Regions from separate parts of the Azospira sp. genome, predicted to be linked through region 3. Evidence: riboswitches for the same ligand, from Rfam matches in the RefSeq annotation. Region 3 holds a riboswitch; each other region holds the start of a gene.
What was found. Region 3 has a riboswitch for cobalamin ahead of OEL49_RS14440 (TonB-dependent receptor family protein). Riboswitches for the same ligand answer to the same signal wherever they lie in the genome.
Positions count from the first base shown of each region.

Region 1: another riboswitch for cobalamin. It lies ahead of bluB (5,6-dimethylbenzimidazole synthase); the one in region 3 lies ahead of OEL49_RS14440 (TonB-dependent receptor family protein).
Region 2: another riboswitch for cobalamin. It lies ahead of cbpA (modified peptide precursor CbpA); the one in region 3 lies ahead of OEL49_RS14440 (TonB-dependent receptor family protein).

Region 1 covers NZ_JAOTRW010000002.1:666,590-675,846, forward strand. The annotation lists gene OEL49_RS03055 (DUF2189 domain-containing protein) at 1-677, opposite strand, end outside; gene OEL49_RS03060 (phosphoribosylaminoimidazolesuccinocarboxamide synthase) at 844-1,782, opposite strand; gene OEL49_RS03065 (DUF3422 family protein) at 1,826-3,136, opposite strand; gene fba (class II fructose-bisphosphate aldolase) at 3,206-4,270, opposite strand; gene bluB (5,6-dimethylbenzimidazole synthase) at 4,469-5,239, opposite strand; cobalamin riboswitch at 5,285-5,480, opposite strand; gene pyk (pyruvate kinase) at 5,548-6,993, opposite strand; gene OEL49_RS03085 (hypothetical protein) at 7,085-7,789, opposite strand; gene OEL49_RS03090 (sugar transferase) at 7,801-8,361, opposite strand; gene OEL49_RS03095 (glycosyltransferase family 4 protein) at 8,358-9,257, opposite strand, start outside.
Region 2 covers NZ_JAOTRW010000006.1:206,475-215,731, forward strand. The annotation lists gene OEL49_RS10710 (VanZ family protein) at 1-757, shown strand, start outside; gene OEL49_RS10715 ((2Fe-2S) ferredoxin domain-containing protein) at 793-1,101, shown strand; gene OEL49_RS10720 (alpha/beta hydrolase) at 1,104-1,742, shown strand; gene OEL49_RS10725 (ATP-binding cassette domain-containing protein) at 1,842-2,765, shown strand; gene OEL49_RS10730 (chemotaxis protein CheW) at 2,992-5,649, shown strand; cobalamin riboswitch at 5,790-5,990, shown strand; gene cbpA (modified peptide precursor CbpA) at 6,077-6,247, shown strand; gene cbpB (peptide-modifying radical SAM enzyme CbpB) at 6,244-7,614, shown strand; gene OEL49_RS10745 (ABC transporter permease) at 7,705-8,505, shown strand; gene cutA (divalent-cation tolerance protein CutA) at 8,566-8,907, shown strand; gene OEL49_RS10755 (protein-disulfide reductase DsbD) at 8,912-9,257, shown strand, end outside.
Region 3 covers NZ_JAOTRW010000009.1:157,474-166,730, reverse strand. The annotation lists gene OEL49_RS14475 (ATP-binding protein) at 1-163, shown strand, start outside; gene OEL49_RS14470 (hypothetical protein) at 174-419, opposite strand; gene OEL49_RS14465 (hypothetical protein) at 451-678, opposite strand; gene OEL49_RS14460 (cobyrinate a,c-diamide synthase) at 686-1,993, opposite strand; gene cobO (cob(I)yrinic acid a,c-diamide adenosyltransferase) at 2,110-2,712, opposite strand; gene OEL49_RS14450 (ABC transporter ATP-binding protein) at 2,771-3,541, opposite strand; gene OEL49_RS14445 (FecCD family ABC transporter permease) at 3,538-4,518, opposite strand; gene OEL49_RS14440 (TonB-dependent receptor family protein) at 4,542-6,506, opposite strand; cobalamin riboswitch at 6,639-6,849, opposite strand; gene OEL49_RS14435 (hypothetical protein) at 6,992-7,195, shown strand; gene OEL49_RS14430 (cell division protein ZapA) at 7,192-7,521, shown strand; RNA gene ssrS (6S RNA) at 7,559-7,738, shown strand; gene OEL49_RS14420 (EVE domain-containing protein) at 7,810-8,280, shown strand; gene OEL49_RS14415 (sulfite exporter TauE/SafE family protein) at 8,270-9,073, shown strand.

The DNA of each region.
Region 1 (9,257 bases), on a different contig from region 3:
AGGGTCAGGCTGACGATAAGGAAGGACCACAGCAGCATGGCCGGCAGATTGGTCGCCACCACGTTGATGCTGGTGGCCATGGCGTGGTGCACCTCCACCTCCCGGTCCAGCAGCAGGGGCGCCGTCACCACCGAGAGCAGGAAGGTCACCGCGGCCAGGGTGGCGCCGCTGAGGGTCCAGATGGCGGCCAGGTTGGGGTGGCGGCCGGAGAGGAAGATTTCCCGGGCCAGTTCCTCGAAGCCCCAGATCCACTCGCTGCCCAGCAGATAGGCCACCAGGGCCGTGGTCAGCTGGGCCCAGATGAAGTAGATGGCGGCCAGAAAGAGGCCGTAGAGGGCCAGGGGGCGCCAGCGGGCGGCCAGGGAATGGGCCACGGCGGCGGCATCGAGCCGGTCGCCGCCGGCGATGCGGCGGCTGATCTCGTAGAAGCCCACGGCCAGCAGAGGCCCTACCAGGAGGAAGCCGGAGACGGCCGCCAGCAGCAGTTCGGGCCGGCCCTGGGCCAGGGCGAAGATGCACAGGCCGCCGATGGCGAACAGGGCGCCCAGGGAGAGGCTCAGGGCGGGCCGCCGGGAGAGGTCCCGCAGGCCGCCGGCCAGCCAGTGGAAGGGACGGAACCAGGCCACGTGGCGCACCCGGGGCAGGTCGTGATGAACGGGGGAGTGCAGGATGTCCATGATGATCTCCTTCTCAGGGTTGGAGCGGGGACATGGGTTGGACCGCAACTGCCCGTCCGGGTTTCCGGCCGGCAAAAACAAAAGGGGCGGGAGAATCTCCCGCCCCTTTTGGGGGAAGCCCAGGCCGACCGGCACAAGCGGTGCGGCCCGCGGCAGTCCGGCCCGATCAGGCCATGGTCTGGCCGGTGAGGCGCTCGTAGGCTTCGCGATACTTGGCGGCGGTCTTTTCGATCACCTCGGCCGGCAGCTGCGGACCGGGAGCCTTCTTGTCCCACCAGGTCAGGGTTTCCAGGTGGTCGCGGACGAACTGCTTGTCGAAGCTGGGGGGGCTGATGCCTTCGGCGTAGCCGTCGGCGGGCCAGAAGCGGGAGGAATCGGGGGTCAGGGCCTCGTCGATGAGGTGCAGGGTACCGGCCTTGTCGATGCCGAACTCGAACTTGGTGTCGGCGATGATGATGCCCCGGGTGCGGGCATAGGCGGAAGCCTCGGTGTACAGGGCGATGGCGGCGTTCTTAGCTTCCTCGGCCAGCTGGGCGCCGGTCTTGCCGGTGCCCGCCAGGTCGGCGGCCAGGTGCTCGGCGCAGCGCACCTTGGATTCCTCGTAGGAGATGTTGATGTCGTGGTCGCCCACGTCGGCCTTGGTGGCCGGGGTGAAGATGGGCTCGGGCAGCTTGGCCGCCATCTGCAGGCCGGCGGGCAGCTGGATGCCGCAGACGGCGCCGGTGGCCTGGTAGTCCTTCCAGCCGGAACCGATCAGGTAACCGCGCACCACGGCCTCGATGGGCAGGGGCTTCAAGCGCTTCACCACCAGGGCGCGGCCTTCCACCTGGGACCGCTCTTCGGGCTTGACCACGGATTCGGGGGCGATGCCGGAGAGCTGGCTGGGCAGGATGTGGCCCAGCTTCTCGAACCAGAAATTGGCCACCTGGGTCAGCACCTTGCCCTTGTCGGGGATGGGGTCCGGCAGGATCACGTCGAAGGCGGAGAGCCGGTCGGTGGTAACGATCAGCAGGTGGTCGGCATCGACGGAATAGATGTCGCGCACCTTGCCCCGGGCGACGAGGGGCAGGCTGGTGATGGTGGATTCAAAAAGGGGAGCGGTCACGGCAGGGTCCCGAAAAAGAGGGGAAAAAACGGATTATAAAGGATCAGTGGCCTTCGCCCTGCTCCAGCTCCTCGGCGGCCAGGGCGCGGCGCATGCGGCGGATGCTGACGGCCACGACGGCGGCGATGAGGGGGATGGAAACGGCGGAGGCGATTTCCGGCGACAGGTGGGGCAGCACGGTCTTGGACAGGCCCTTGGCCAGGTAGCTGACCAGCTGGGAGGCGTAGTAGGTGATGGCCACCACGGACAGGCCTTCCACCGTTTCCTGCAGGCGCAGCTGCAGCTTGGCGCGGCGGTTCATCTGCCCCAGCAGCTGCTGGTTCTGGCGCTCCAGTTCGATATCGACCCGGGTGCGCAGCAGGGCGCTCTTGCGCGCGATGCGGGTGGACAGGTCGGTCTGGCGCCGGGCCACGGAAAGACAGGTGTTGATGGCCGGGGCCAGGCGCCGGTCCATGAATTCGGAAATGGGGGGAAAGCCGTTGAGGCGGTGTTCCCGCAGTTCCCGCACCCGCTGCTGCACCAGGGCGTAGTAGGCCTCGGCGGCGCCGAAGCGGAAGGCGGTGCGGGTCACCGAGCGTTCGATCTCCGCCGCCAGCCGGGTCAGGCGGGCCAGCAGCAGGCGCTCGTCCTCGGGGCCGCGGGCTTCGCCCATGCGGTCCATGAGGTCGGCCACCTCGCCCTCGGCCCTGGCCAGCAGGCGGCTCACCTCCTTGGCCACGGGGAAGGCCAGCAGGGCCATCATGCGGTAGGTCTCGATCTCCAGCAGGCGCTGCACCGTGCGCCCGGCCTGGCGGTGGCGCAGGCGCTCGTCCAGCACCAGGAAACGGCTCCAGCCGTCGTGCAGCTGGAAATCGGAGGCGACCCAGGCGGCACCGTCGGCCACCGTGGTGGCGACCCAGGAGTCGCCGGAGCGGTGCAGGTCGGCCAGCAGTTCTTCCGGGTCCAGGTCGGCGGCGGAGCGGAATTCCACATGGGTGGCCACCATCACCGAGCCGGGCAGGCCCGCCAGCCAGTCCGCCGGCAGGGCGGAAATGGCGGTGGTGTCGGGGGCGTCGCCGGGTTCCCGGGCGAGGAAGAAGGTGTAGCCGGAAAATTCGTTGTGCCGCTCCCACTTGAGGCGCAGGCGGCCCGCGTCCATGACCCAGTGGTCGCCCTGGATCACCGGGCAGAGATTGGCCCCCAGGGCGGCGCAGAGGCGCTGCAGATGGGCTTCTTCGGCCGCCGCCTCGGTACCTTCGTGCAGCACCGCCAGGTAGCTGATCCACTCCGGCCCTTCCAGGGCCATGGGCGGGCGGGCATGGACCTCGTCATTGAGGCGCTGGCGCAGCGGGTGTTCGGCGAGGGGCAGGGTCATGGCGGATAAAAATAAAAGGGCGCCGGAGAAGTATCCGGCGCCTGGCAGCGGTTGGGAAGGCGGACCGCCTTACTTGACGATCTGGTTCAGCTCGCCCTTCTTGTAGCGCTCGGCCATCTTCTCCAGGGAGATGGGCTTGATCTGGCCGGCCCGGCCTTCGCAGCCGAAGGCCTGGTAGCGGGCGACGCAGATTTTCTTGGCGGCTTCCCGGGCGGGCTTGAGGAAGTCGCGGGGATCGAACTTGGAGGGGTTCTCGAACAGGTAGCGACGCACGGCGCCGGTCATGGCCAGGCGGATGTCGGTGTCGATGTTCACCTTGCGCACGCCGTGCTTGATGCCGTTCACGATCTCTTCCACGGGCACGCCGTAGGTTTCCTTCATGTCGCCGCCGAATTCCCGGATCTCGGCCAGCAGTTCCTGGGGCACGGAGGAGGAGCCGTGCATCACCAGGTGGGTGTTGGGGATGCGGGCGTGGATTTCCTTGATGCGGTCGATGGCCAGGATGTCGCCGGTTGGCTTCTTGGTGAACTTGTAGGCGCCGTGGCTGGTGCCGATGGCGATGGCCAGGGCGTCACAGTTGGTGCGGGCGACGAAGTCGGCGGCCTGGTCCGGATCGGTGAGCAGGTCTTCCCGGGTCATGTGGCCTTCGGCGCCATGGCCGTCTTCCTTGTCGGCCTTCATGGTTTCCAGGGAACCGAGCACGCCCAGTTCGGCCTCGACGGAGACGCCGATGGCGTGGGAGAACTTCACCACTTCCTGGGTCACGGCCACGTTGTAGTCGTAGGAGGCGACGCTCTTGCCGTCTTCCTGCAGGGAGCCGTCCATCATCACGGAGGAGAAGCCGGACTTGATGGCGGCCATACAGACGGCGGGGGACTGGCCGTGGTCCTGGTGCATCACCACGGGGATGTGGGGATAGGCTTCCAGGGCGGCGAGGATCTGGTGGCGCAGGAAGGCTTCGCCGGCGTATTTGCGGGCACCGGCGGAGGCCTGCATGATCACCGGGGCGTTCAGCTCATTGGCGGCCTCCATGATGGCCCAGACCTGTTCCATGTTGTTCACGTTGAAGGCGGGCAGACCGTAGCCGTTCTCGGCGGCGTGGTCCAGGAGCTGGCGCATGGATACGATGGGCATGGTGTTCCTCCAATGGGCAATGCGGTTTGTTCTGGCGTGATCGGCGCCCGCTGTCGTGGCGCTCGGGAAAGACCGTGATTTTATCGTGGCTTTGCCCCCCGGGCGAGTACTGCGACCACCGGGCAGCAAAAGAAAGACAAAGGCCGCGACCAGGGCGCCGGAGACGCCCAAACCACGGCCCTCTTCAGGCAGGCATGCCTAGAAGCGGCGTTTTTCCTGGGCCCTGGCCTGGTGCTCGCTGAGGACCTGGCGCAGCTCCTCCTCCACCGGCTTTTCCCACTGGCCGTCGTACACCAGGTCGGCCAGGGGCAGGCGCTGGCGCCAGCCGGCGCTTTCCAGCTCCGGCTTTTCCTTGAAGTGGCTGACGTAGCCCAGACACAGGTAGGCCACCGGGATGATGCGCGGCGGCAGGCCCAGGATGTCGCGCAGGGCCTGCTGGTGGAAGATGGAGACCCAGCCCACCCCCAGGCCTTCGCTGCGGGCCGCCAGCCACAGGTTCTGCACGGCGCAGACGCTGGAATAGAGGTCCATGGCCTTGATGTGGGTGCGGCCGATGACCACCGGGCCGGCCCGGTCCCGGTCGCAGGTGATGAGCAGGTTGATGGGCGCTTCCCGGATGCCCTCCAGCTTCAGTTCCTTGTAGATGGCCTGGCGCTCGCCCTCGAATTTCTCCGCCGCCTCCTGGTTGGCCTGCTGGAAGGCGGCGTGGATGCGGGCCTTGGTCTCCGCCTCCCGCACCAGGAGGAAACTCCAGGGCTGCATGTAGCCGACGGAAGGGGCGAAATGGGCGGCGGTGAGGACCCGGGCCAGCACCTCCTGGGGCACCGGGTCGGGCAGGAACTGGCCGCGCACGTCGCGGCGGGAGAAGATGGCGTGGTAGATGGCGTCCCGGGCGGCGTCGGAGAACTCGTGTTCGTTCTGGTAGCCGGCGAGGGAGATGACTTTGTTGACGGTGGGGTCGGTCTTCATGGAGTCCCCTTCAGAAGATCGGTGGCGGCGCGCCTGGCCGTGCGTGCCGGAAAGGGTCTCCTGGCCGGTCTTCTGACTCGGGATCACTCTGCGCCGGCGCCTTCCCGATCCGCGGATCAGTGGCATCTGCCGGCCCAGTCCCCCTCACAGCGTTGGGCACGTCGCGGAATGGGCGGCCCCAAGGCCTGCCGCACCGCGTTCCCGATTCTCCCTTGCGGGCACCCGGAGACGATTCGCCCCGGCGGACCGGGGCGACGGGAATTTTAACAGAGCCGGCGGATTCAGGCCCGAGGCCCGCGAGGGCCCTATCAGGCCCGCAGGGGCGGCATCTGGTGCTCGCCGACGCGGACGATCTTCAGGGTGTTGGTGCCCCCCGGGGTGCCGATGGGCTCGCCGATGGTCAGCACGATAAGGTCGCCCTTGGCCACGGCGCCGTTCTGCATCAGCAGCTGCTCGGCTTCGTAGAGCAGCACGTCCCGGTCCGAATGCTGCTGGCTCATGAGCAGGGGCGTCACTTCCCGGTAGAGGGACATCTTGGTCTGGGCCTCCGCATCCGGCGTCAGGGCATAGACCGGCACGCCGCAGTTGAGGCGGCTCATCCACAGGGCGGTGGAACCGGATTGCGACAGGGCGGCGATGGCCTTCACCTTGAGGTGGTGGGCGGTCCAGATGGCGGCCATGGCCACGGACTGGTCGATGCGGGTGAACACCCGGTCGAGGAATTCCCGGTCCAGGGTCACCTCGGCGGAACGCTCGGCCTCGATGCAGACCCGGGCCATGGATTCCACGGTTTCCACCGGATAGCGGCCGCTGGCGGTCTCGGCGGAAAGCATCACCGCGTCGGTGCCGTCCAGCACCGCATTGGCCACGTCGGACACTTCGGCCCGGGTCGGCACCGGCGACTGGATCATGGATTCCATCATCTGGGTGGCGGTGATGGCCAGCTTGTTCTTCTCCCGGGCGTGGCGAATCATCTTCTTCTGCAGGGCCGGCACGGCGGCATCGCCCACTTCCACGGCCAGGTCGCCCCGGGCCACCATGACGCCGTCGGAGGCGTCAAGGATTTCATCCAGGGCCGCCACGGCCTCGGTGCGCTCGATCTTGGCGATGGTCAGGGCGCGGCTGCCGGCGGCCCGCATCAGCTGGCGCGCCATGTACATGTCGGCGGCGCTCTTGGGGAAGGAGACGGCGATGTAATCGACGCCGATCTGGGCCGCCGTCTTGATGTCGTCCATGTCCTTGGCAGTCAGGGCCGGGGCGGAAAGGCCGCCGCCCTGGCGGTTGATGCCCTTGTTGTTGGACAGCTCGCCGGCGTGGCGCACCACGGTGTGGATTTCGGCACCGATCACCCGCTCCACGTCGAGCACGATGCGGCCGTCGTCCAGCAGCAGCACGGCGCCGGGCTCCACGTCCCGGGGCAGGTCCTTGTAGTCCAGGCCGACCCGCTCCTGGTTGCCCAGGGCACAGTTGGCGTCGAGGATGAACTTGTCGCCCTTCTCCAGCTGGATCTTGCCGTTCTCGAATTTGCCGACGCGGATCTTCGGCCCCTGCAGGTCCCCCAGGATGCCCACCGGCCGCCCCACCTTGGCGGAAATCTCGCGCACGGTGCGGGCCCGGGCCATGTGGTCCTCGGCGGTGCCGTGGGAGAAGTTCATGCGCACCACGTCCACGCCGGCGCGGATCAGGCGCTCCAGGGTGACGGGATCGGTGGAAGCGGGGCCGAGGGTGGCGACGATCTTGGTATGGCGGGCCATGGCGGGTTCCTGTTGTTGGTCTGTCCGGCCATTCTAGCGCAGCCTCCCCGCCGTTGCTGGCCCCCAGGCCATTTCCCGGCGGCGGGGCGCTTCAGTAGTAGGCCTCGATGGCCGCCAGCGATTGGGCGTAGGTGTGGCGGATCTGGGCCGGCTCGTAGCGGTGCTCCCGGCCCACCGGGCAGGCCAGCCGGGCTAGGCAGGTATGGCGACAGGGCGAGGCGGGCTGCCGGCGCCAGGCGACGCAGGCGGCCAGGTCGAAACGGCCGCCGGCCAGGGCGCCGGCCGGGCAGCCCTCGATGCAGACCCGGGGCGCGCAGCTGGCACAGGGCGAGGCTTCCTGCAGGGGCGGCGTCGGCGGGAAGTCGCTGTCCGCCAGCAGGGCCGCCCGGTAGGCATACCAGGAGCCCCACTGCTGCCGCACCCCGACCATGAAGGGCGAGGGATGGTGCCAGCCCGCCAGCCGCCCCAGCTGCTGCAGCCCCACCGGCGCATCGCCGGGATAGAGCAGGAGGAAGTCCCGGCCGGGACAGACGGTGGCAAACCAGCGGCCCACGCTGGCAATGGTGAAATCGTCGATGGGATGGTCCGAATCCAGCCCGGCGGCCTGCACCGCCTGCCACAGGCGGCGTCCGCCGTGGCCCAGCAGGATCAGCTGGCGCCGGCCGTGGCCCGGGGCGGCCCGCTCCAGGGCGGCGGCAACCTCCACCGGCAGGGCCGCCACGTCGAAGACGGCCTGCAGGTTGAGGCCGGCCTCATGCAGCAGGCTGGCGTCGAACGGCTGGCGCGGGGAGAGCATCGCCCGCAACCTCAGTGGGAAACGCCGTCCCGCTGCACCACCTTGAGGAAGGTCAGCCAGATGATGCGGCAATCGAAGGCGAGGGAGCGCCGGCGCAGGTATTCCGCATCCAGGGCCACCTTCTGGGGAATGGGCAGCTCGTCCCGCCCGTTCACCTGGGCCCAGCCGGTAAGGCCGGGCACCAGCTCATGGACGCCGGCCTCGGTGCGCAGGGCGATCAGGTCGTCCTGGTTGTACAGGGCCGGCCGGGGACCGACGAAACTCATGTCACCCTTGAGGATGCTCCACAGCTGGGGCAGCTCGTCCAGGCTGGACTTGCGCAGGAAGGAGCCCACCGGCGTCAGGTAGGCCTTGGGGTCCGTCAGCAGATGGGTGGCCACCGCCGGCGTGCCCACCCGCATGCTGCGGAACTTGGGCATCTTGAAAATGCGGTTATGCCGCCCCACCCGGTCGCTCCAGTAAAGCACCGGCCCGGGCGAGGTGAAACGCACCAGCAGGGCCACCAGCAGCAGGGGCAGCAACAGCACGGCCAGGGCCAGCAGGCCGAGCAGGAGGTCGAACAGGCGCTTCACGGATGCATTCCTTTATCCAGCTGGGTTTGATAGTAGTCGAGCCAGGCCGCCGTCACCGTGCGGCTGCTGAAATCGCCCTCCGCCCGTGCCCGGGCCTGCCGGCCCAGGGTCTGGCGCCGCTCGTCGTCGGTGGCGAGCCGCACCATGGCGGCGGCCAGGGCCTCCACCTGCCCGACGGCCACCAGTTCGCCGCTGACCCCATCCGCCACCGCGTCGATGACGCCGTCGATGCGATAGGCCAGCGCCGGAATGCCGCAGGCGGCCCCCTCGATGATGACGGAGCCGAAGCCTTCCCGGTAGCTGGGCAGGACCAGCACATCGGCCGCCGCCATGAAGCGCTCGGGCGTCGGCGTGGCGCCAAGCCAGCGGATGGGGGCCGGGCAATCGGCAGCGGCCTGCTGCAAGGCTGGCAGCAGGCCCTCCTCGTTGGGCCCGACCACCCACAGTTCCATGCCGGGCGCCGACCGGGCGGCCTGGGCGAAAGCACTGACCAGGTCGAACACGCCCTTGTCCCGGGCCAGACGGCCGACGAAGAGAAAGACGCAGGCAGCCGGCTGGCAACCGACCTCCTGGCGCAAGGCGGTGTGGAACGCCCCGTCCGGATGGAAACGCTGCAGGTCCACACCGGCGATGGAGCCGGCGCCGAGCATGCCGATGCCGTCGCCACTGACCACTCCCTCATCGCGCAACAGCCGGCATTGAGAGGCGCTGTCGGCGAAGACCCGGGAAGCCAGCAGAACAATCAGGCGGTCCATGGCCTTGAGCAGACGGCGCCCCAGTCCCTGCCGGGTGGCCCAGACCTGTCCGGTGAAGGTGTGCCAGCGATGCGGCACCCGTGCCAGGAAACCGGCCAGCATGGCCAGCAGCCCGGCCTTGGGCGTGATGCTGTGGATGAC
Region 2 (9,257 bases), on a different contig from region 3:
GTCGGTGCAGACCTGGCTGCCCAGCCGGGTGCCCTCCAACCTGGACCTGGCCTGCAATGCCCTGGGGGCCCTGCTCGGCGCCCTGGCCGCCTTCTTCCACGGCGAGCGCCTGTTCCTGCGCCTGACCCACTGGCACGGCCGCCTGGTGGCGGACCTGCCCCATGCCGAACTGGGGGCGGTGCTGCTGGGCCTGTGGCTGGTGACCCAGCTGTCGCCGGAAACCCTGCTCTTCGGCAGCGGCGACCTGCGCAGCCTGCTGGGCCTGCCCCTGGCCGTGCCTTTCGATCCGCCCGTGTTCCAACTGGTGGAGGCCCTCATCGTCGGCGCCTCGGTGGTGGCCCTGGGCCTCTTCGCCCGCACCCTGCTGGCGCCCCGCTGGCCGGCCTGGGTCGGCCCGCCCCTGCTGATCCTGGCGGCCCTGGGGGTGAAGTCCCTGGCCCTGGCGGTGCTGGTCAGCCCCGGCGACGCCTTCATCTGGTGGAGCGAGGGGGCGCGCCTGGGCCTGCTGTGGGGCGGTATCGTGCTGGCGGTGCTGGCCTGGCTGCCGCCCAACTGGCGCATCGTTCTCGCCGGCCTGGCCCTGATGGCGGCCACGGTGCTGGTGAACCTGGCGCCGGAGAATCCCTATTCCGCCGCCGCCCTGGCCGCCTGGCGCCAGGGGCACTTTTTCAATTTCAACGGTCTTACCCGTCTGACGGCCGCCCTGTGGCCCTTCGTCGCCCTGCCCTACCTGATGCTGCTGGGGCGGCGGCTATAATCCGATCCCGACGTTTTTCCCTACCGGACTGCCCCATGAGCTACTACCAACACCACGCCTTCATCTGCTGCAACCAGCGCCCCGACGGCGAAACCTGCTGCAACGCCCTGGGGGCCAGCGAGCTGATGGCCTACGCCAAGGACAAGGTGGCCGCTGCCAAGCGCAACGGTCCCGGCCAAGTGCGCATCAACAAGGCCGGCTGCCTGGGCCGCTGCGACAACGGCCCGGTGATGGTGATCTACCCGGAAGAGACCTGGTACACCTTCCTCGACAGGTCCGACATCGACGAGATCGTGGAGGAACACCTGCTCCACGGCCGCATCGTCGAGCGCCTGAAGATCTGACCATGCGCGTCGAACCCGAACTGCTGCTGCTGGACGGTCCTGCCGGCAAGATCGAGGTGATCCTGGAGAATCCGGGGGCGCCCAAGGGCATCGCCCTCATCGGCCATCCCCATCCCCTCTTCGGCGGCGCCAACACCAACAAGGTGGCCCAGACCCTGGCCCGCACCCTGGTGCAGCTGGGCTATGTCGCCCTGCGCCCCAACTTCCGCGGTGTCGGCCAGAGCGAAGGCAGCCACGACGAGGGCCAGGGCGAGAGCGATGACATGCTGGCGGTGCTGGACTATGCGAAGGAGCGCTTCGGCCACCTGCCCGTGGTGCTGGCCGGCTTCTCCTTTGGTGCCTACGTCCAGGCCAAGGTGGCCGCCCGCCTGGCCGAAGCCGGTCACCCGGCCCAGCGCCTGGTGCTGGTGGGCACCGCCTCCGGCCATGTGGAAGGGGCGCGCCAGTACAACACCAGCGCCGTGGCGCCGGACACCATCGTCATCCACGGCTCCAAGGACGAAACGGTGCCTTTGGAAAACGTGCTGGCCTGGGCCGAGCCCATGGACCTGCCGGTGGTGGTGGTGGCGGGGGCGGACCATTTCTTCCACCGCCGCCTGCACGTCTTGAAAGACATCATCACCCGCGCCTGGAAACACTGACCAACCGATGCCGTGGCAGCCAGCAAGGACGGGCATCTCCGCCTTGCCTGGCCGGAGAACGGCATCCCTCCTGCCTTCCCGGGCAGGGCTCAAACAGAAATGGATAGGGCTCCTGTGCAACCTCTGATCGTCGAATCCCTGGTCAAGCGCTACGGCGATTTCACCGCCGTGGACGGCGTCTCCTTTGCCGTCGAGCCGGGCACCTGCTTCGGCCTGCTCGGGCCCAACGGCGCCGGCAAGACCACCACCCTGCGCTGCTGCCTCGGCCTCACGGCCCCGGAGTCCGGCGCGGTGCGGCTGAACGGACTGCCCGTGCCGCAGGCGGCCAGGGAAGCCCGTCTGCGGACCGGTGTGGTGCCCCAGTTCGACAACCTGGACCCGGATTTCACGGTGGCCGAGAACCTGCTGGTGTACGGCCGCTACTTCGGCCTCAGCGACGCCACGGTGCTGGCCCGCATTCCCGAGCTGCTGGAATTCGCCGGCCTCGGCGGCAAGGAAAAGTCGCCCCTGAAAAGCCTCTCCGGCGGCATGAAGCGGCGCCTGACCCTGGCCCGGGCGTTGGTCAACGACCCGGACATCGTCTTCCTCGACGAGCCCACCACCGGCCTCGATCCCCAGGCCCGGCACCTCATCTGGGAGCGCCTCAAGGCCCTCACCGCCCGGGGCAAGACCCTTATCCTCACCACCCACTTCATGGACGAGGCGGAGCGCCTCTGCCACCAGCTGGCGGTGCTCGACCACGGCCGCCTGATTACCCAGGGCAGCCCCCGGGAGCTGATCGCCAGCCACATCGAGCCCCAGGTGGTGGAGGTTTACGGCGAAAACGCCCCGGCCTGGGCCGAAGGCCACGGCCATCTGGCGGACCGCTGCGAAATCTCCGGCGAGACGGCCTTCTTCTATTGCCGCGAGCCGGCATCCCTGCTGGAGGCCCTGACCGCCGCCCCGGGCCTGCACTACGTGCACCGGGCGGCCAACCTGGAAGACGTCTTCATCAAGCTCACCGGCCGCGAACTGCGGGACTGAGGGTTGCCCCCTGCCCCGGGAATTCCCGGGGGCTATGCAAAGCCGGGCTTCACGCTACAATCTCCCCACCCATGACCCGGGCATCGACCCGGGCGCCGGCAGCGGCCCAGGGCCAGCCCGCTGCCTGTCGTTCCCCATAAGGCCCGACCACCACCGCACGACCTCCCGTATTCCGACTGGCAGGGGCCCTCACGCCCACCGCCGGCGCCATCCTAGGAGGAGTGCCATGCACGACGACAACCAGGGCCTGGTGGAGGCCTTCATCCCCTTCATGCGCAGCGTCGCCCAGTGCGAAAAGCAGCTGGAGAACCTCAATTTCACCTGGGGCATGATCGAGGCCACGGCCAAGATGAACTGCCCGGCCGAGGCCAAGACCATCCTGCCGACCATGGGTGCCACCCGGGAGGGCTTCGGCCGCCTGGAGCGGCAGCTGATCGAGAACCTGGTGCAGGAGAACATCCGCAAGGTGGTGCTGGAAATCGGCTCCAAGGCCCAGGTGGCGGTGGACATCCTGATCCGCAACCTCTACGAGCGCACCGCCGACGTGGGTTTCCTGGCCACGGACGAGGACATCCGCGACTTCATCCGCCAGCGCAAGGAGGCGCCGGACCAGGAGACCCTGGAAGGGGAGAAGGCCCGCATCCTGCGCCGCCTGCAGGAGTACCGGGACAAATACACGGTGTACGACGAAATCCTGGTGCTGGACCTCAACGGCCGGGTCATCGCCCACCTGGATAGCGCCAGCCCCGTGCTCTTCTCCCAGGACCCCCTGCTGCAACAGACCCTGCACACCGACGGCTATGTGGAGACCTTCCGCGCCAGCGACCTGCGCCCCGGTCTGGAGCGGGCCCTCATCTACTCCCAGCGCATCGACGACGGCGACAGCGGCGAGCCCCTGGGGGTGCTGTGCCTGTGCTTCCGCTTTGCCGACGAGACGGAGAGCATCTTCCGCAACCTGCGTCGCCGGGAGGACCGTTCGGTGATGCTGCTGCTGGACGCCCAGGGCACGGTGATCGCCTCCAGCGATGCCGACCACGTGCCCCTGGGCCGCCGCCTGGAGCAGGTGCGGGATGCGGATTACCGCATCGTCGATTGGGGCGGCCGCGAGTACCTGGCCAGGACCTGCCCCACCCGGGGCTACCAGGGCTACGTCGGGCCCGGCTGGGTGGGCCATGTCATGGTGCCGGTCAGCTCCGCCTTCCGCGCCGGCCTGGGCCAGGCCGCCGAGAGCCTGCCGGCGGAGGTGCTGGAGGGCGTGCTGGCCCACGCCGACACCTTCTGCCCGGCCCTGGCCGACATCGCCCGGGGAGCCGAGGGCATCAACCTCTCCCTGCGCCGGGTGGTGTGGAACGGCCAGATCATGGCTGCCGACAAGCGGGGCGACCTGCTCAAGCTCAAATCCGTGCTGCAGCAGATTTCCGAGACCGGCGACCGCACCAGCGACCTCTTCGCCCGCTCCATCGCCGACCTCTACCAGACCGCCATCTCCTCCAGCCTGCAGGACGTGCAGTTCATCTCCCGCCTGATGATCGACATCATGGACCGCAACCTCTACGAGCGGGCCAACGACTGCCGCTGGTGGGCCCTCACCTCGGCCCTGCGCCGCAGCATGGCCGCCGGCCGTCCCGGCGAGGCGGAGGCCCAGGCCATGGCCGGCATCCTGGAATACATCAACAGCCTGTACACCGTCTATTCCCGGCTTTTCGTGTACGACCTTTCCGGCACCATCGTCGCCGCTTCCAACCTGCACGGCGACAGCCTCAACCTGGTGGGCAAGAAGGTGGATGCGGGCTGGGTCCAGTCCGTCTTCTACCTGCCCAGCACCCAGCATTACTGCGTCTCCCCCTTCGAGAAGAGCTGGCTCTACGGCAGCCGCCCCACCTACGTCTACAACGCCGCCATCCGCCATCCCGACGATCCGGCCAAGGTGGTGGGGGGCATCGGCATCGTCTTCGACGCAGCGCCCCAGTTCGCCGCCATGCTGGCCGATTCCCTGCCGCCCCAGGCCGGGGCCTTCGCCGTCTTCACCGAGCGCAGCGGCCGCATCATCGCCTCCTCCGACGAACGCTTCCCGGCGGAAAGCCTGCTGGAGGTGGACAAGAGCCTCTTCGCCGCCGCCAACGGCGAGGGCCGCTCCCGGGTGGTGCAACTGGCCGGGCGCACCTGGATCGTCGGCAGCACCGCCTCCTTCGGCTACCGGGAATTTAAGAATAGCGGCGACTACAGCAACGACGTGGTGGCTCTGGTGTTCGTTCCCGTGGGCGACGGCAGTGCCGCCGCGGCCCCCCGGGAGCGGCGCCCGGCGGTGCTGGAAGGCAGCTACGGCGACCTGCACGCCCGGGGCGGGCAGAGCGTGGAGCTGGCCACCTTCATCGTCGGCGACAAGGTGTACGGCCTGCCGGCGGCCGAAGTGCTGGAGGCGGTGGACCCGGCCCGGCTTTCCCCCATGAGCGGCTCCCGCCGCTATCTTTGCGGCGTCATTAGCTTCCAGAGCGGTGGCGGCGACAGCGGCACCCTGGTGCCGGTGGTGGATATGCGCTTCCTTCTCAACTACCCGGCCAAGGAGGTGGACAACCACAGCCAGATCGTCGTGGTGCGGGTGCGGGACGGCCTCATGGGGCTGCTGGTGGACGATCTCTATGCCGTGCCCGAATTCGACGCCGAGCGCCTGGAGCCGATCCCGGAGATGATCCGCCAGGACGCCGGCTACGTGCAGGCCATCATCAAGCCGCGCCAGCCGGACAGGGAAAAAATCCTCCAGGTGCTGGACCCGGAGCGCATCTGCGGCGCAGCCCAGAGAAAGCCGGAGTCCGCCGCGGGCGGCGAGGCACCGCGCCCGGCGGCGCCCCTGCGGGCCATCGGCGGGCCCGGAGGCGGGCGCTGAGGGGGGAAGGGCAAGGGGGCAGGGCAAGGAGGCAAGCGCAGGGCTGCCGGGCAAAAATCCGACCCCGGACAGAGGCGCTTTACCTGGATCAAATCCGGCTGCCGTCGGCCTTGACCCTCCCCGGGCCGGCGGCCAGAATCCGCCCCCATTCGGCTTCCGCTTTCGGAACACGGTGCAACTCCGTGGCGGGCCCGCCGCTGTAATCGGGGACGGTCGTTCCACGGCGTGGTGCAGTTTTTCCACGCCACCCACTGCTGCAGAAAATGCGGCGGGAAGGGGGAACCCAGTAGCAGGACCGGTCGATCCGTAAGCCAGAAGACGGGCGGAAGTCGTGGAGTTCCAGGCAAAGGGCTCCGGCGGCATGTTTCTTTCGAGACAGGCCGCCGGAGCCCTTTTGCTTTTTTTCATACCTTCGCGGGAGGACCCCATGAAAGCCACCACTCAAGTTACCAGCCAAGCCACCACTGCCCAGCAGGCTGCCACCCAGCCCACCCAGGCCGCCGCCCCGGCCCCGGTCATCGCCAGCCGCAAGTCCTGCAACCCGGACGGCATCGGCCTCTCCCACTACGTCCTGATGGACCGGAAGGCGGCCAAGTGAACGGTCCGGCTCCCCACCTGCGCCGGCTGCAGCCCTACGACATCGGCCATGAGCGCTACGTGGCCCTGCTGCACCCGGAGACTGCCTTCTGGTCCCTGGTGGACAAGGACCGGGTGGAGACGGAATTGTGCGGCAGCGAGCTGGCCGAGCGCTTCCGGGCCCAGGCGGCAAGGTTCGCCCAGGAAATCCACGCCCTGCGCTTCGAGCTGAAGCCCTCCGGCGTCTATGTGAACCCGACGGAACGCTGCAACCTGGACTGCACCTACTGCTACATCCCCGACACCCTGCGCCGCCACGGCAGCGATATGCCGGCGGAACGGCTGCTGGGGGCCCTGCAGCGGCTGAAGGAATACTTCGCCACGGTGATGGACGGCGGCGAGGGGGCGCGCAAGCCCCGCCTCATCTTCCACGGCGCCGAACCCCTGATGAACCGGGAGGCCCTGTTCGCCGCCATCGACCTGTTCCAGGACGACTTCGCCTTCGGCGTGCAGACCAACGGCACCCTGCTCACCGATGCCGCCGCCGACTTCCTCATGCAGCGCAACGTCAGCATCGGCCTTTCCCTGGACGGTCCCACCGCCCCCATCACCAACGCCACCCGCCACACCTGGGCCGGCCAGGGGGTGCACCAGCACGTGCTGCGGGCCATGGAGCGGCTCCAGGGCTACGGCTCCTGGAGCGTCATCACCACCTGCACCACGGAAAACCTGGCCCACCTGACGGACATGGTGGAGCTGTTCCACCGCCACCAGGTGCCCACCTGCATGCTCAACGCGGTGCGCTGCACCCTTTCCGGCGCCCGGGGGGTCAAGCCGGCGGACGGGGATTTCGCCCGGGCCTTCATTGCCGCCCTGGAGCGGACCCACGAGCTGTACCGGGAGACCGGGCGCAAGCTGGTGGTGGCCAATTTCGCCAACATCCTGCTGGCCATCCTGGCGCCCACGGCGCGGCGCCTGATGTGCGACATCTCCCCCTGCGGCGGCGGCCGGGCCTTCTTCGCCCTGGCGGCAGACGGTGGCCTCTTTCCCTGCAGCGAGTTCATCGGCCTGCCGGCCTTCGAGGGCGGCAACCTGTTCACCGACGGCGTTGCCGCCGCCCTGGAATCGCCAGCCTTCAAGGAAGTCACCGGGCGGGACGTGGACAAGTTCGAGCCCTGCGCCTCCTGCCCCATCCGCCACTTCTGCGGCAGTCCCTGCCCGGCGGAGGCCAACGAGATGAACGGCGGCATGGAGAAGACCGGCGCCTTCTGCCAGTTCTACGAGGAGCAGGTGCGCTACGCCCTGCGCCTGATCGCCGACGGCAAGTCCGACGACTTCCTCTGGGACGGCTGGGACCAAGGCACGGAGACGGTTTTCAGCGCCTGCTGAGGCCCGTTCGAGGCCCGTTTGCCCCCGGTCGGCGGCCCCGCCCCGACCGGGGTGCTTACCTTCCGGGCGCCAAGGTCGGATAATGGCGCCATGAATGCCGCCACTTCCTCCCCTTCCCTCTACGCGCCGCCCCGCCTTTCCGCCCGCTGGTTTCCCGTGTGGCAACGCAATTTCCTGGTCTGGCGCAAGCTGGCCTTGCCTTCCATCCTGGGCAACCTGGCCGACCCCCTGATCTACATGCTGGGCCTGGGCTACGGCCTGGGCAGCATGCTGCCGGAGGTGGCCGGCACCTCCTACGTGGCCTTCCTGGCCGCCGGCACGGTGTGCGCCAGCACCATGAACGCCGCCACCTTCGAAGCCCTCTATTCGGCCTTCTCCCGCATGCACGTGCAGAAGACCTGGGAGGCCATGCTCAACGCCCCCCTGGAGCTGGAGGACGTGATGCTGGGCGAGCTGATCTGGGCCGCCACCAAGAGCCTCCTTTCCGGCTGCGCCATCCTCACGGTGATCTTCGTTCTTGGCCTCTCCCATTCGCCCCTGGCCCTGGGAGTGCTGCCGGTGATCCTGCTCACCGGCCTGGCCTTCGCCGCCCTGGGCCTGATCGTCAATGCCCTGGCGCCCTCCTACGATTTCTTCATGTACTACTTCACCCTCTTCATCACCCCCACCATGCTGCTTTCCGGCGTCTTCTTCCCCCGGGAACAGCTGCCGGCCCTGGTCCAGGGGCTGACCGAGGTACTGCCCCTGACCCACGCCGTGCAACTGGTGCGGCCCCTGCTGCAGGGCCAGGTGCCGGCCAATGCCCTGCTGCACGTGGCGGTGCTGCTGGCCATCACTGCCGTCGCCTTCCTCGTCGCCCTGGTGCTGACCCGGCGCCGCCTGTTGCGCTGAGATGGCGGCAGGCGCAGGCAGATCAAAACGCGAAACGCCGCTCTCGGCTAAGATGGCCCCATGACCACCTCCAAAAAAGCCAACTCGGTACTGCTGGTGCAGACCAATTGCCCGGACGGCGAAACCGCCGCCCGCCTCGCCGCCGCCCTGGTGGATGCCCGTCTGGCGGCCTGCGCCAACGTGCTGGCGCCCTGCGCCTCCATCTACCGCTGGCAGGGCAAGGTGGAGATGGCCACCGAGACGCCCCTGCAGCTGAAGACCGCCGCCGACCGCTTCCCCGAACTGCGGGCCCGCCTGCTGGAACTGCATCCCTACGACGTGCCGGAGATCGTTGCCTGGCCCGTGGCCGAAGGGCTGCCCGATTACCTCAACTGGGTCGTGACCGAGACCCGCCCCGAGTGACGCCGTGATTGCTTCCCTGATTTCCCCGTTGTGGCGCCGGCTGCTGCCGTGCCTGATCCTGCTGGGCCTGGCCCTGCCCGTGGCCGCCCAGGAATTCCTCGATCCCCTGGTGGCCTTCAAGCCCGAAGCCCGGGCCCTGGACGACAAGACAGTGGAGGTGCGCTACAGCATCGCCAAGGGCTATTACCTGTACCGGGACAAGTTCAGGTTCGCCGCCGAGGGCGCCACCCTGGGCACCCCCGTGTTCCCCGCCGGCAAGCAGAAGCATGATGACAACTTCGGCGACGTGGAGGTCTATTACAAGAGCGTGGCCATCCGCCTGCCGCTGAGCGCCAACCCGTCCGGCCCCA
Region 3 (9,257 bases):
CACCAAGCCGGTGGGCAAGGGCACGGGCCTGGGCCTTTCCCTCTCCTACGACATCGTGGTCAAGAAGCACGGCGGCCGCATCGAAGTGCGCAGCGCCCCGGGCCAGGGTTCCACCTTCCGCGTCAGCCTGCCCCTGGAGCCGGCCGCCCCAGGGGCCGCCTAGGCCTCAGGGTTCAGCCGCCGCGGTGGTTGGCGGCGTCCTGCTCCTCTTCCTGCACCATGAGGCGACGCAGGACGAAGGGAAAGAAGCCCGAAATGATGAGGGAGACGGCCGTCACCAGGGCGGCGATGCCGGCGCCGCTGTCGGCCAGGATGGGATGCAGGAGGGCGCCGAATCCGGCCAGGCTGGCCACGGCGGGCACCAGGCAGAGCAGGCCGAGAAACTCCATGACGATGAAGCTGAAGGGCAGATTTTTCATGGGGGCAATGATGCCAGACTCGGGCGCCGGGCTAAAGCCGGGCCACCAGGGCGCGGATGCGGGCCACCGTATCTTCCGGTCGGGCCTGGCGGGAGACTTCCAGACCCAGTTCCCGGGCCAGCCGGTTGAGGGCGATGGGGTTGAGGGGAATGCCGCCGGCATCGATGGCGGAGATCAGCCGCCGTGCCCGTTCCTCCGGGCTGGTCGGCGGGGTCGGCCGGCGCCGGCCCAGGAGGTGTCGCAGCAGACGGACCAGCATGACGCTCTCAGGCCCCCAGTAGCCGGGCCACCGCCTCCGGGTTGGCGGGGAAGTAGAAGTGCACGTAGGAGGCGGTGAGGCGGCCGACCCGGTAGATGGGCTCCCCGGGCGTGTTGCCGGTGAGCTTGAGCGCCCGTACCAGGGGTTCCAGGGGCGTGCTGCTGGTGGAGTAGTGGAAGCTGTGGCCGGGCAGGCGGCCTTCCGGCAGTTCGGCGGCCATCAGGCCCAGGGCGGCCAGCTTTTTCTGCATGCGGCTCTCGCCGGGCAGCAGACCGAAGCCGGCCGTGCTTTCCCCCGTCACCGAGACCAGGGTTGCGAACAGGCTCATCATGCCGCCGCATTCGGCCAGCAGGGGCTTGCCGGCGGCCGCGTGGGCCTGCAGGGCGGCAGCCATGGAGCGGTTGGCGGCGATGGCGGCACCGTGCAGTTCCGGGTAGCCGCCGGGCAGCCACAGGGCGTCGCAGGGGGGCAGGGCGGCGTCGGCCAGGGGCGAGAAATGGACGAGGCGGGCGCCCAGGTTCTCCAGGCATTCCAGGTTGGCCGGGTAGGCGAAGCAGAAGGCGGCGTCCCGGGCCACCGCCACGGTCTTGCCCGCCAGCAGGCGGGGCAGGGCGGGCGGCGGGGCCGGGGCGAAGTGTACCGGCGGCGGCAACTGGGCCGCGGCGGTGGCGGCGAGGGCGTCGGCCATGGCGTCCAGGCGCTGTTTCAGGTCCTCGATCTCGGCGGCGGGGAGCAGGCCCAGGTGGCGCTCCGGCATGGCGGCGTCGTTGTCCCGGGGCAGGTGGCCGTACCAGGCGATGTCGGCTTCATCCAGAGTGTCGCGGCACAGTTGGGCGTGGTAGGCGCTGCCGACCCGGTTGGCCAGCACCGCGCCAATGGGGGCGCCACCGCCCTGTTCCTCCCGGTAGTGCTTGAGGCCGAAGGCGACGGCGCCGAAGCTGCCGGCCATGGCGGAGGCGTCCAGCACCAGCAGGATGGGCAGGCCCAGCAGGCGGGCCAGGGCGGCGGCGGAGGGTTCGCCGTCATTGAGGCCCATCACCCCTTCCACCAGGATCAGGTCGTTCTCCGCCGCGGCCCGGGCCAGGCGCCAGCGGGCGTCGGCCTCGCCGCCCATGCGGAAGTCGATGTTGTCGCAGGGCTGGCCGCTGGCCACCTGGTGGATCTGGGGATCGAGGAAGTCCGGGCCGCACTTGAAGACCTTGACCCGGCGCCCCTGGCGCGCGTGGAGCCGGGCCAGGGCGGCGACCACGGTGGTCTTGCCCTGGCCGGAGGCGGGGGCGGCGACGAGGAGGGCGGGGCAGGCGAGGGAAGTCATGGGCGGCGGCTCGGTGGAGATTTTGGGGGGATGGCCTGGGAGGCAGGCGGGACGGGCATCGGCGGCATGTCGTCGCCAGGATTCCCGTGCCTATTGCCGGTCAGGCCGGCGGCCCTTCAGAACTCGATCCCGGGCATGGCGGCGACGCCGGCCTGGAAGGCGTGCTTGACCATGCCCATTTCGCTGACCGTGTCGGCGGCGGCCACCAGGGCCTCCGGCGCGGCGCGGCCGGTGACGATGACGTGCTGGTGCGGCGGGCGGGCGGCGAAGGCGGCCAGCACCGCATCCAGCTCCAGCCAGCCATACTTGAAGGCGTAGGTCAGCTCGTCCAGGATCACCAGGTCGATGGCCGGGTCGGCGAGGTAGACACAGGCCTGCTCCCAGGCGGCCCGGGCGGCGCGCAGGTCCTTCTCCCGGTCCTGGGTTTCCCAGGTGAAGCCTTCGCCCATGACGTGCCAGTGCACCCGGGGCTGCTGCCGGAAAAAGCCTTCCTCGCCGGTGTCGGAGCGGCTCTTCACCAGCTGGATGACGGCGGCGCTGAGGCCGTGGCCCAGGGCCCGGGCGAGGACGCCGAAGGCGGCGGAACTCTTGCCCTTGCCGTTGCCGGTATGCACCAGCAGGACGCCGCGCTCCTGGCTGGCCTGGGCGATCTTGGCGTCGACCACTTCCTTCTTGCGGGCCATGCGGCTGTTGTGGCGTTGGTTGCGCTCGTCGCTCATGGGGAACTCCGGGAATCGGGGAAAAAGGGAAAAGAGGCGGCTGGAGAAAAGGCTGGAATCAGCAGGGGATGAACCAGCGGCTGCCCCCGTCCTCCACCTCCCGCAGGGGATGGCCGTAGAGGCGGCTGAGGTGGGCGGCGGTGAGGATCTCGGCCACCGGGCCGCTCTCCCAGGTGCCGTCGCCCTGCAGCAGCAGGGCCCGGTCGCAGTAGCGGGCGGCCAGGCCCGGGTCGTGCAGCACCATCACCACGCCGGCGCCCCGCTCCCGGGCCAGGCCGGCGAACAGTTCCAGGGCGGTGATCTGGTGGGAAAGGTCCAGGTGGGCCAGGGGCTCGTCCAGCAGGTAGAGGTCCGGCGCCTGGGTCAGCAGGGTGGCGATGGCCAGGCGCTGGCGCTCGCCGCCGGAGAGGGAAGGCGTCTCCCGCTGTTCCATGCCGGCCAGCCCCACCCGGGCCAGGGCGGCCCGGGCCAGTTCCGCATCGGCGCCCGATTCCCAGTCCCAGCGGCCCAGGTGGGGATGGCGCCCGGCCAGGGCCGTCTCCAGCACGCTGGAAGCGAAGGCGTCGGCCTGGGTCTGGGCCATCCAGCCCCGTTGCCGGGCCGCCGCCCGGGGCCCCAGTTCCCCATAGCTGCGCCCCTGCAGGCGCACCTCGCCGCCCTGGGCCGGACGCAGGCCGGCCAGGGTGGACAGCAGGGTGGACTTGCCGGCCCCGTTGCGTCCCAGGATGGCCAGCCGTTCCCCCGGCTGCAGTTGCAGTTCCAGGTCGCGGCAGACCTCCCGGTCGCCGATGCGCACGGTGAGTCGGCTGGCTTGCAGCAAGGCAGTCATCGCGGCGCCCGGGTGAGGAGGAAGAGGAACACGGGCACGCCGATGAGGGCGGTCAGCACCCCCACCGGCAGCTGCTGGGGCGCCGCTACGGTGCGGGCCAGGGTGTCGGCCAGGGCCAGCAGGGCGCCGCCGGCCAGGGCCGAGGCGGGCAGCAGCAGGCGCTGGTCGTTGCCCACCGCCAGGCGCACCAGATGGGGCACCACCAGGCCGACGAAGCCGATGGAGCCGGCAGTGGTGACGGCGGTGGCGGTGGCCAGGGAAGCCACCACATAGACCAGCCGGCGCAGGCGCACCACGGCCACGCCGAGGGCCTGGGCCGTGGCCAGGCCCCGGGCCAGCAGGTTGAGTTCCCGGGCGAAGGGCAGGGCCAGCAGCAGGGCCGCCGCCAGGGCCAGCAGGGGCGGCCGGGCGTCGGTGGCCTGGGAGAGGTCGCCCATCAGCCAGTAGAGCATGCCGTGCAGCTTGTGCTCCGGCGCCAGGGACAGCATCAGGGCCACCAGGGCGCCGCAGCCGGCGGCGACGATGACCCCGGTGAGCAGCAGGCGGGTCTGGGTCCACGAGCCGTCGCCGTGGGCCAGGCCGAAGACCAGGAAAGTGGCGGCCAGGGCGCCGCTGAAGGCGAGGCCGTTGATGCCGAAGGCGGACAGCCCGAGCAGGATGGCCACCAGGGCGCCGACCCCGGCGCCGCCGGAGATGCCCAGCACATAGGGATCGGCCAGGGGATTGCGCAGCAGCACCTGCATCAGGCAGCCGGCCACCGCCAGCAGCCCGCCGCAGGCAAAGGCGGCCAGGGCCCGGGGCAGGCGCAGGTTATGCACCACCGCGTAGCCCGGCGCCTCGGCATCGCCGAGCAGCCCCTGCAGGACGGCGCCGGGGGGAATGCTGATGCTGCCCACCGCCAGGGCCACGACCAGACTCACCCCGGCCAGCAGCACCAGCAGGGCAATGACGATCAGGGCACGACGGCGGGAGGGCATGGTTGGTCAGGCAGAACAGTCGGTCAGAAATCGTAACGCCCGGAGACGAACAGGGCGCGCCCGTCGGTCGGGTAATAGTAGTGACCGGCCGTGCTGGAATAGCCGGCAAACGCAGCATGCTTGTGGTCCAGGGCATTGGCGATCTGAGCCTTCAGGGTCCAGGGCTTGAAGTTCCATGAAGCCTGCAGGTCCAGGGTGGCGTAGCCGGCCAGGTCGCCGTGGCTGTTGTCGAAATCGCTGCCGTAGGCCCGTTTGCCGACCATGCGGGTGAGGACCCCGTACTGGCCGATGCTGCCGCCGTCCCAGGTGAGCAGGACGCTGCCCTGGTGTGTCGGGGCCAGGGGCACCCGCTTGCCGGCATAGGTGCCGCTGCGGAAGGTGGCATCCAGATAGGTGTAGCTGACCTTGGCGCTGACGCTGGAACTCAGCTTCCAGTCGGCCTCGGTTTCCAGGCCCTGGCGGCGGGTGGGGTCCAGGTTGACGTTGGCACCGGCGCTGGCGTCGTAACCGATTTCATCGCTCAGGGTGGTGCGGAAGAGGGCGGCTCGGGCCGACCAGGAGCCTTGGGCAACGCGGGCGCCGATTTCGTTGGTGCGGCCGTGCTGGGGCTTGAGGTCGCCGGCGAACACCGGACGGAAGGCCAGGTTGTCGTAGCCGAAGAGCTCGTCCAGGTTGGCGAAGCGGAAGGTGGTGCCGGTCTTGCCGAAGAACTGCCAGGCGCCGCTGCCGTAGGTCAGGCCCAGGTCGTAGGCGGAACGGGTGCGGCTGGCACTGCCGTCCATGCCGGGCTGAAACCAGGCCGGATAGGCATCCTGGTAGGCGCTCTGCTTCATGCGCTGCTGGCGGGCGCCCAGGGTCAGGCTGAGGGCGGAGGTGAGGTTGGTCAGGTTCTGCAGGTAGAAGGCGCTGCTTTTCTGGGTGGCGCGCTGGTTGGGGCCGTTCTGGTTGGTGGAGGTGACCTTGGCGTCGTAGTAATCCACCCCCACCGTGGTTTCGCTGCCCAGTGTCCCGAGGCCGTGGTTGATGCGCAGACGCGGGGTGAAGGAAAGGGTGTCGCGGACGCGCTCGCTCTTCCAGTTGGAAGAGACGAGGTCGGTGTTGAGGGTCTGGTGTTCGAAGCTGACTTCCGTCTCCAGGTCCACCTTGTCGGAGAGGGCATAGGCCACACCAGGGCGGACACGATAGCCGTCACGGCGTTGGGTGTCGTAGGGCTTGCGGCTGTTACGCGGATCGTTTTCGTAGGTCGCCTGCAGCAGATTGCCTGGGAGTCCGGAGGATTCCTTGTATACGGCGAAATCTGAGAAGACCTCGCCCCGCTCCAGCTTCAAGCCTACGCGGCCGCTGGCAGCCTGCTGGTCCTGCTGGCTGTTCTGGCGGTAGCCGTCGAGGCTGGCACTGCGCACGAACAGATTGCCGTAGAGGTGCTCATTGCCACCGGCGAAGCTGCCGTCCAGGCCTCGGTAGCCGAAGGAGCCAGCGGTGGCGGTAATGGAGGCCCGGGGCTTGCCGGACTTGTCGGTGATGATGTTGATGACGCCGCCGGTGGCTCCGTCGCCGTAGAGTACCGTGCCGGAGCCGCGTACCACCTCGATGCGCTCAATGCCGGTGAGGGGAATGGAGGACCAGATGATGGTTCCCATGTCGGTGGGGCTGATGCGCTGGCCGTCCAGCAGTACCAGGGTGTTGCTGGTGGCGGTGGAGCCGAAGCCGCGCATGTCCACCGTCGCGTCCAGGCCCAGAGGGCCGTAGATCGGCATGGCGTTGATGCCGGCCCGGGTCGCCAGCAGGTCGGTCAGATTGGTGGCTGGCGTCTTCTCGATGTCTTCCCGGGAAATGACGCTGATGTTGGCTGCCGTACGGCAATCGGCCTCGGAGAAACGGGTGGCGGTGACGATGACGGACTGGAGCGAGGCTTCCTCCGCCAGGGCCGCGGTCGCAGGCAGGGCAAAGGCAGCGGTCAGGGCGGTGGATAACAGGGAACGGCGCATGGGAGTGACTCCTGCATGGCAACGATGCGCATCCCGCAGCACCGTCGCCGATGGTAATTGGACGCGGGCAGGGAACCTTCGGATCAGGAGTGCTTTTTGGACAGACCAGTCTTGCCGCTTCCCCGCGACGCTTCCGCGAATTCCGTTCAGGCCGGTATCCGGGCTCGGAAGTCTTGATCCATCGCCTTCCCGGGGGTGACCCAGTGGCGTCGTGATGGACCCGCACTTCCTTACCGTTGCGGGGGCAGCACAGGCATTGCGCCGCTGCTGGCGGCGCGCACCTGTTTCCCGTTTAACCGCGGAGGAGGACTCCTCCCGCGGCACCTGACGCGGAGCGTTGTCCCTGGTGGAACAACGGGGGCGGATGGTACTCCATACCTGCCTGTATGGCGAGGCCGGCGCCTGGGCGCTTTGGCATAAAACACATTCAAAATATGGTCTTAGTCCTTGACCTTGCGTGTTTTTGGCCTCTATAGTTCGCGCCTATGACTAAGCAATTGGATGCCCTCGAGGGCAAGGTGGCGCAGGTGGTCAGCCTCTGCCACAGCCTGCGGGCCGAGAACCAGGAACTGCGCGCCCGACTGGCCAGCGCGGAAGACGAGCGCCTGCGTCTGGTCGAGCGCATGGAGGCGGCCCGTGCCCGCCTCGAGGCGCTGGCCGAGCAGTTGCCGGAGGAGGGCAAGGCATGAGCGGCAATTTCATCGACGTGGCCATCCTCGGCCGCGAATACCGGGTGGCCTGCCCGCCCGGCGAACAGGAAGCGCTGCTGGCTGCCGTCGCCTATGTGGACCGCAAGATGCAGGACATCGCAGCCAAGAGCAAAACTGCCGCCGCCGAGCGCGTGGCGGTCATGGCGGCCCTGAATATCGCCCACGAACTGCTTTCCGCCGGGAAGGCGGAGAGCCCCGCAGAAAATCCTGAAACCCCCGTTGACGGCTCTGACTTTCAGCGTAGAATCGGAGCCATGGAAACACAGTTGGACGCGGCCCTCCAAGGCCAGGAACCCTTGTTCTGAAGCCTTCTTGGCCGCACCAGCAAAAGTTTCCGCCGATTGTCCCCTGCGGTGTTCGTCAAGGCCATATATTCCTTGAACCAATGCTAATTGGCATCGGCCGCGAACCACTCATCCGCTGTTGTGAGCGCCCTTCGTCGGGTGCACCTGATGCGGACGGCAAGCGACCACTCTGAACTCAGGTTCAGGATGCCGGCCTAACGGCACAGGCGGGGGCCTAATACAGCAGCGCGGTGCGAGCAATCCACCGCGCTGTTTCCTTTTGTGGCCCCTCTTTTCCCCTGTTCGCCCATGGCTTACTGGCTGATGAAATCCGAGCCGGACGAAGTGTCCATCGACGACCTGGCCCGTCTCGGCCGGGTGCCCTGGTTCGGCGTGCGCAACTACCAGGCCCGCAATTTCATGCGCGATGCCATGAAGCTGGGCGACGGCGTGCTCTTCTACCATTCCGGCTGTGCCGTGCCGGGCATCGCCGGCCTGGGTCAGGTGGCGTCCGCCGCCTACGCCGATGCCACCCAGTTCGATCCGGCCAGTCCCTATTTCGATGCCAAATCCTCGCCCGGGCAGCCCCGCTGGCTCAACGTGGATGTGGCCTTCGTCGCCCGCGGGCGCTTCGTGCCCCTGACCGAACTGCGCTGCCATCCGGCCCTGGCGGCCATGGGAGTGCTGCAAAAGGGCAGCCGCCTGTCCATCACCCCGGTGACGACGGAAGAGTGGCAATTCATTACCCGCAAGTTGATGGAGCTGAACGATGCTTTTTGATTTCTGGTGGCTGGCCTATGTGGGTCTGGGCCTCTTCGCCGGTTTCATGGCCGGCCTCCTGGGCATCGGCGGCGGCGCCGTGATGGTGCCCCTGCTGGCCATGATCTTCGCCGGCCAGCAGTTCCCGCCGGAGCAGATGCTGCATCTGGCCCTCGGCACCTCCATGGCCACCATCATCTTCACCGCCATTTCCAGCCTGCGCACCCACCACCAGCATGGCGCCGTGATGTGGGACACGCTGCGCTCCTTCACTCCGGGGGTGCTGGTGGGGACAGTGCTGGGCACCCAGCTCGCCGCCCGCATTTCCACCCAGGGCCTGGCCCTGTTCTTTGCCTGCTTCATTTCCTGCGTGGCGTTGCAGATGGCGTTGAACTTCAAGCCGAAACCCCACCGGGAACTGCCCGGCCCGGCCGGCCTGGGGCTGGCGGGCGGGGTCATCGGCGCCCTCTCTTCCCTGGTGGCCATCGGCGGCGGCTCCCTGACGGTGCCTTACCTGGCCTGGTGTAACGTGCCGGTGCGCAACGCCATCGGCACTTCGGCGGCCCTCGGCCTGCCCATCGCCTTCTTCGGCACCCTGGGCTACGTCTGGAACGGCTGGGGCGAGGCCGGCCTGCCGGCCTGGAGCGTTGGTTACGTCTATCTGCCGGCCCTGCTGTGGGTGATGGCGGGCAGCGTGGTGGCGGCCCCGGTGGGGGCGCGTCTGGCCCATCGCCTGCCGGTGGCGACCCTGAAGCGGATTTTCGCCGGCGTGCTGGTGCTGCTGGCAGCCAAGATGTTGCATGGCGTCATGTAGATGGCGGCTTGCCGACCTTGATGCATATGGAAAGGGCCTGCGGGCCCTTTTTTGTTTTTGCGCCGCGACATACGGGCGGGTATGGAAATTTGCGTAACTGTTATATCATTGCGTAATCCATGTCCGTTCCCGGACGCAATACGGGTTTCCCACATTGGGGAAAACCCGCCGGGAGGGCTGGGTA